DNA from 2 places in the Photobacterium sp. GB-50 genome. Region 1 is predicted to be linked to the other one. Evidence: predicted binding sites of a transcription regulator. Region 1 holds the regulator's gene; the other holds the start of a gene.
What was found. Region 1 encodes MetJ, which represses methionine synthesis genes. Its sites were predicted from a motif close to TTAGACNTNTANANGTCTAA; they were not measured.

Region 1 (3,424 bases):
GTCTCAATAAAATATGTGAAGAATAACTGTTAGCTATCAGCTGGGAAATTAATACTTAATGGCATATGATTTAATAACAAATACGAATTACACATAGATGTAATTTGCCATTATAAATGTCAGCGTTGAGGCTCAAATATCACTATGACCGAAGATTTTCGTCAACAAGCTCTAGATTACCATTCCCTTCCTACTCCTGGAAAAATAGCCGTTGCACTGACAAAGCCAGCAAATACGGTTGAAGATCTTGCTTTAGCGTATAGCCCAGGTGTTGCTGAGCCCGTAAGGGAAATCGCTCAAGATCCTGATAACGTTTACAAATATACCGCAAAAGGGAATATAGTTGCGGTGATCACCAATGGCACCGCTATTTTAGGTCTTGGTAATTTAGGCCCGTTAGCTTCTAAGCCTGTTATGGAAGGGAAATCATTACTTTTTAAGCGCTTTGCAGGTATTGATTCGATTGATATTGAAGTCAAACATCGCACTATTGATGAGTTCGTTGATACTGTCGCAAATATTGCCGATACTTTTGGTGGTATTAATTTAGAAGATATTAAAGCGCCAGATTGTTTTGAGATCGAACAGCGCTTAATTGAGCGTTGTAATGTTCCGGTGTTTCACGATGATCAGCATGGTACGGCGATTGTCACAGCTGCAGGTATGATCAATGCCTTAGAGCTACAAGGTAAAGAAATTAGTGAAGCGGTGATTGTTTGTTTGGGAGCGGGAGCTGCTGCTGTTGCGTGTATGGAGCTCTTGATCAAATGTGGCGCGCAACGTGAAAAAATTTACATGCTCGATCGTAAAGGCGTTATTCATACTCGCCGTGATGATATAAATGAATATAAGCAGCTATTTGCTAACAATACCGATAAGCGCACATTAGAAGATGTGATTGCGGGAGCCGATATTTTCGTTGGTGTATCAGGCCCTGATTTATTACCACCTGAAGCGCTAGCACTAATGGCTGAAAACCCTATTGTATTTGCTTGCTCTAACCCTGATCCTGAAATAAAGCCTGAATTAGCTCATCAAGTTAGAGATGATTTAATTATGGGAACGGGACGATCTGATTATCCTAACCAAGTAAATAACGTTCTATGTTTCCCGTTTATTTTCCGCGGTGCATTGGATGTGCGTGCAAGTCAAATTAATGATGAAATGAAATTAGCAGCCGTTCATGCAATTAGAGAGTTAGCGAAAGAGCCAGTACCACAAAGTGTGCTTGAGGCTGCGGGTGTATCACAGCTTGAATTTGGCCGAGAATATATTATTCCAAAACCGATGGATCCACGTTTATTACCGCGTGTCGCAAAAGCAGTTGCACAAGCAGCCATTGATTCAGGTGTCGCGCGTATTGAGATGCCAATGGGATATATGGAAGTGTAATCGCGCTATTCTATTGATGACAAAAAAATAAAAACCAGCTGTTAGGCTGGTTTTTTTGTAGACATAGTACTGCAATAATTATTCATTAATGTCTTCGTAGCTAATGCCCATTGCGTCCATTAATGCTTTTGCTTCTGCAGGTAGATCGTCTGGGCGATCTTTACGAATGTCATCATCAGTGGGAAGCGGTTGACCTGTGTAGGCATGCAGAAAGGCTTCACAAAGTAATTCACTATTTGTTGCGTGGCGAAGGTTATTCACCTGACGACGAGTACGTTCATCAGTCAGAATCTTAAGCACCTTTAATGGAATCGAAACAGTAATTTTTTTTACTTGTTCGTTTTTCTTACCGTGTTCCGCGTAAGGGCTAATATATTCGCCATTCCACTTTGCCATGTTTTACCTTCTCAGCGATATTGGGTTAATAATGGTGGTAACAGGAATCAACATTTTCTGTTAGCAACGGGGATTGTAGGGCGGCGATATTACGTGAACATCGCGGTTTTGTCCCGTATTGAACAGAAAAATTACAGTAAGGTTGTTACCATTATTTTGTTATGGCTGAATTTTAGCGGGATTTACTGCCATAAGCAAAGACATATAGACGTCCAGATGTGTTGACGTCTTGTTTTGTAGTGGTTAAAGTTGTTATAAATTTATTATCTTGGGTTAAATCCTGCCCCGACAAGGAATGTTTGTATGAGTGATAAGCGACTGGCGACAATTGCAGTAAGAACCGGTATTGATGTTGACTCTCAATATAATGCTGTTGTTCCTCCTATTTATTTAACGTCGACCTATAGCTTTCCAGCTTTTGGCGAAGTACCGCAATATGATTATTCTCGTTCAGGTAACCCAACTAGAAATACGTTAGCTGACGCGCTTAGTGAGATGGAAGGCGGTGCAGGTGGTGTTGTTACCAGTTGTGGTACGGCTGCGATGAATTTATTAGTTACGGCATTATTAGGCCCTGATGATTTGATTGTTGCGCCGCATGATTGTTATGGCGGTACTCACCGATTATTTAATACTCGCGCCAATAAAGGTGACTTTAAGGTTGAGTTTGTTGACCAATCGGATCAAGAAGCACTTACAGCGGCTTTAGCGAAAAAACCTAAACTAATCTGGGTTGAAACGCCGTCTAACCCATTAGTGCGTGTGATTGATATTGCGGCGCTGTGTCAGCAAGCAAAAGCCGTGGGTTGTCTTGTTGCTGTAGATAACACTTTCTTATCGCCACTATTACAACAACCAATTGAATTAGGTGCCGACTTTGTTGTTCACTCAACAACCAAGTACCTCAATGGTCACTCGGATGTGGTTGGTGGGGTACTGATTTCAAAAGATGCCGAAATGGCAGAAAATATTGCTTGGTGGGCGAATTGCATTGGTGCAACTGGCGCACCATTTGATGCTTACCTAACTCTGCGAGGTCTACGTACATTATCACCGCGTATGAGAATGCATGAAGAGAATGGTACCGCGGTATTAAGTTACCTTCAGCAACAAGCGATGGTGGGTACTATTTATCATCCAAGCCTTCCATCCCATCCTGGTCATGAGATTGCCAAACGTCAGCAAAAAGGTTTTGGCTCTATGATGAGTTTTGAGTTTGCGGGTGATCAAGCCCAACTAGAAGTGTTTGTGAAAGAGTTAAAGCTGTTTTCACTGGCAGAATCATTAGGTGGTACTGAGAGCTTAATTGCGCATCCATCAAGTATGACTCACCGTGCAATGTCTGATGAAGCACAGGCAGAAGCGGGGATCACCACCTCATTATTACGTCTTTCGGTTGGTCTTGAAGACCCTAGTGATTTAATAGAAGATCTTGATCAAGCCTTTAAACTCGCGGCGGAGGCTCACTAATGACAAAAGCATTACGCCAATTACATAAATTTGGCGGTAGTAGCTTAGCTGATCCTGAGTGCTATCGCCGAGTAGCGGATATTCTGGCGGAGTATTCAAACAATGAAGATTTAATTGTTGTGTCAGCCGCGGGAAAGACAACAAACCAACTTATATTATGGTTAGC
Region 2 (3,424 bases), on a different contig from region 1:
GCGAGTGTCCTGAAAACCTTAACGAATAAGTATCCAAAGAAAAAACGTTATTGGATGCAACTATCTGGGGTTTATATGGAGCTCAACCAGAATAAAAATGCGCTAGCGACTCTTGAAGCTGCTTACAAATTAGGTTTGTTAGAGGGAGAAAAAGAACACCTTCGCTTAGTAAACTTTATGGCATACCAAGGTATTCCCCACAGAGCAGCGAAGATAATGGCGCAAGAAATGGCAAATAATAACATTGCTCGTACTCATGCAAATATTGAGAAGCAAGCCAGTTTTTATCATCAGGCAAAAGAGCTAGATGAAGCCATCAGTACCTATAAGCAAGCTTTTAAAATTGCACCTTCAGGTAAACAACAAATCCGTATCGTTAAATTAATGATACAGGATAAGCAATTTAAGCAAGCAACTGCTTTTGCTAACAGTTCATCCAACGCTAAACGCGATGAAAAGGCTGAACTCGCTTACCTTAGGGGCATGGCTTACTTTGAATTAGATCAGCATCAAAATGCTTTAAAGGCGATGAAAACAGCTGCGCAGTCATCTTCGATGAAAAGCAGTGCTGAGCCATGGATTGCATTTTTAGAAGACCAAAGCTAAAGGTACCATCACCTTTCACTGTCGTGATCTTGTGTGAGTCAGTCACACTGTTTGGGGAAGTATTTATTACTTCCCCTTTTTTATCTCGTTAAGCACCGCATTTTGTGTGTCTGATAATGTTTGTTTCAACGTCTTAGCATTTTCTTGCTCAATGACAGCAACGACATTTACTTGCTGATCTGCAATTTGATGAAATTGAGAGAGATACCAATCACCACTTTCATCTGGTTCATTCGCATTAGTACTAAACGAGCTCACAACACTTATTGAAATTACAGCCGTTTTTATAGCATTAATAAGTACACGCCACATCATGAATAAATCCCCCTAAGAGCATTATTAATCAATTCATTCTGTAATCTGCAGAAATTGTACCAATCTTAAAAATGTTATTATTTCTAATGTTTTTGACAAAAAACGGGCTCAGTTAGTCTAACTCACTAAGCTAAATCGTTAACTTTTCGTTAAAACGACCAGTTATAGAGACAAAAAAGGCCGTTTAATAACGACCTTTATATAAGCACTCATTTCTATTGAATAGCTAACCACTCTGGTACATCAGCAATACTGTCTAACACCACGTTTGCTAACGCTTCACCTTCATCCGTGATCGGCTTACCTGTACGTACGAGCACTTTTAAAGCAACATCAGCAGCTGTGGCTGCTTTCATGTCATCCGCTTTATCACCAATCATCACAGATTGCGACATATCGATTTTCAAGAAATCGCGAGCTGAAATAAACATACCTGGTTTGGGTTTACGGCAATCACAATCTTGCAAGTAATCACCCTGCCCTTTTGTTGCATGGTGCGGGCAGTAGTAAATACCATCAAACTCAACGCCATTATCAACAAAATTCCAGTCCATCCACTCTGTTAATGAAGTAAATTCATCTTCACTAAACATACCGCGAGCGATACCTGATTGGTTAGTCACCAATACGAGTAGATAACCCATTTCTTTGAATTTTTTACATGCTTCAAATACCCCGTCAATGTATTCGAAATCATCAACGGTATGGACATAGCCGTGATCAACATTAATCACGCCATCACGGTCAATAAAGACTGCAGGTTTGGCCAAAAGGATAGCCCTCTTAAATCATAAATTTTTTAGATTATGGCACGAGTTAATAATGAAGAGTACTCGTTATTGATTAACGCTCACAACATAGCCGTTTGGACGTCTAGATGTAAAAATAGCTATTGACAGCTTTTATAATAGAACATAGCATCATAATTTCAGGTTGATTACTTATTTAACCCTAATAAAACAAATAACCATAAATTTATACAATAGTTTTTCAAGATCATACAATAGTTTTATCTAGGAGCAGGACGTTCAATGATAGAAATAAAGCAACTCAATAAAGTCTTCTATCAAGGCGATAAGGCTATAAACGCATTAAGCGATATAAACCTTACAATTAAGCAAGGTACTATCTTTGGGGTTATTGGCTCATCCGGTGCAGGGAAAAGTACCCTCATTCGTTGTGTTAATTTGTTAGAGCGCCCTTCTAATGGTCAAGTGATTGTCGATGGTATCGATCTTACTACTCTATCGAACCAAAAACTCACTTTGGCTCGTCGTAAAATAGGCATGATTTTCCAACATTTTAATCTCCTTTCATCTCGCACAGTTTTTGATAATGTTGCTTTGCCTCTTGAATTAGCCAATACCAATAAAGCGATAATAAAAACAAAAGTGACAGAGTTACTGGCTTTAGTCGGTCTTGAAGATAAACACCAAAGCTACCCAGCAAATTTAAGTGGTGGACAAAAGCAACGTGTCGCGATTGCTCGTGCGTTAGCCTCTGATCCCAAAGTGTTACTCTGTGATGAAGCCACCAGTGCATTAGATCCTGCCACCACGCATTCGATTCTGGAGCTACTGCAAGAAATTAACCGAAAGCTAAACCTAACTATTTTGCTTATTACCCATGAAATGGATGTCGTGAAGCGTATCTGTAGTGAGGTCGCAATTATTGGTGACGGTAAATTAGTTGAACAGGGATCAGTCGGTGATATTTTCTCACACCCCAACACCGAATTAGCCAAAGACTTTATTCGTTCAACATTGGATTTGTCGATTCCAGCTGATTACCAAGCTCGTATGACGCCAGCACAAGTTGAAAACTCATACCCTCTTATTCGTTTAGAGTTCACCGGTGCTTCTGTTGATGCGCCACTGATCAGCCAAGTAACACGTAAGTTTGGTTTAGATATCAGTATTCTCAGCTCGGATATGGATTATGCGGGAGGAGTAAAATTTGGACTGATGTTAGCAGAGTTTTTTGGTGATCAAGACTCTGTTGAGAATGCGGTCAATTTTCTACGTCAAAATAAAGTAAATGTTGAGGTGCTTGGCTATGTCGCTTAATGATTTAACCCTGTGGTGGCAACAAAATACCCGCCTGATTGATTTACTGATTGAAGCATTAGGACAAACACTAACCATGGTGTTTGTATCAGGGCTAATTGGTTTTGTTATTGGTATTCCTTTGGGTGTCACCCTTCACTTAACGAAGAAAAATGGCTTATTAGAAAATACCGTTGTTAATAACATCCTTGGCATTATCGTTAATATTGGCCGCTCTATTCCTTTTATTATTCTGCTGGTTGCGATCATTCCATTTACCCGATTTGTCGTAGGTAGCTCAATTGGTACTGCTGCGGCGATAGTTCCTCTTGCTGTAGGAGCAATTCCTTTTATTGCTCGTTTAGTTGAAGGGGCATTGTTAGAAATTCCATCAGGCCTTGTGGAAGCAGCACAATCTATGGGAGCAACACCACTACAGATCATTAAGAAAGTGCTAT

Region 2: the regulator MetJ is predicted to act here: its motif matches at 1,787-1,806, upstream of metN (methionine ABC transporter ATP-binding protein MetN).

Annotation. Positions count from the first base shown of each region.
Region 1 covers NZ_PYNX01000009.1:53,921-57,344, reverse strand. The annotation lists gene C9J41_RS12910 (malic enzyme-like NAD(P)-binding protein) at 145-1,392, shown strand; gene metJ (met regulon transcriptional regulator MetJ) at 1,471-1,788, opposite strand; gene C9J41_RS12900 (O-succinylhomoserine (thiol)-lyase) at 2,092-3,258, shown strand; gene C9J41_RS12895 (bifunctional aspartate kinase/homoserine dehydrogenase II) at 3,258-3,424, shown strand, end outside.
Region 2 covers NZ_PYNX01000015.1:77,281-80,704, reverse strand. The annotation lists gene C9J41_RS16370 (lipopolysaccharide assembly protein LapB) at 1-606, shown strand, start outside; gene C9J41_RS16365 (hypothetical protein) at 673-921, opposite strand; gene gmhB (D-glycero-beta-D-manno-heptose 1,7-bisphosphate 7-phosphatase) at 1,137-1,691, opposite strand; gene metN (methionine ABC transporter ATP-binding protein MetN) at 1,953-2,987, shown strand; gene C9J41_RS16350 (methionine ABC transporter permease) at 2,977-3,424, shown strand, end outside.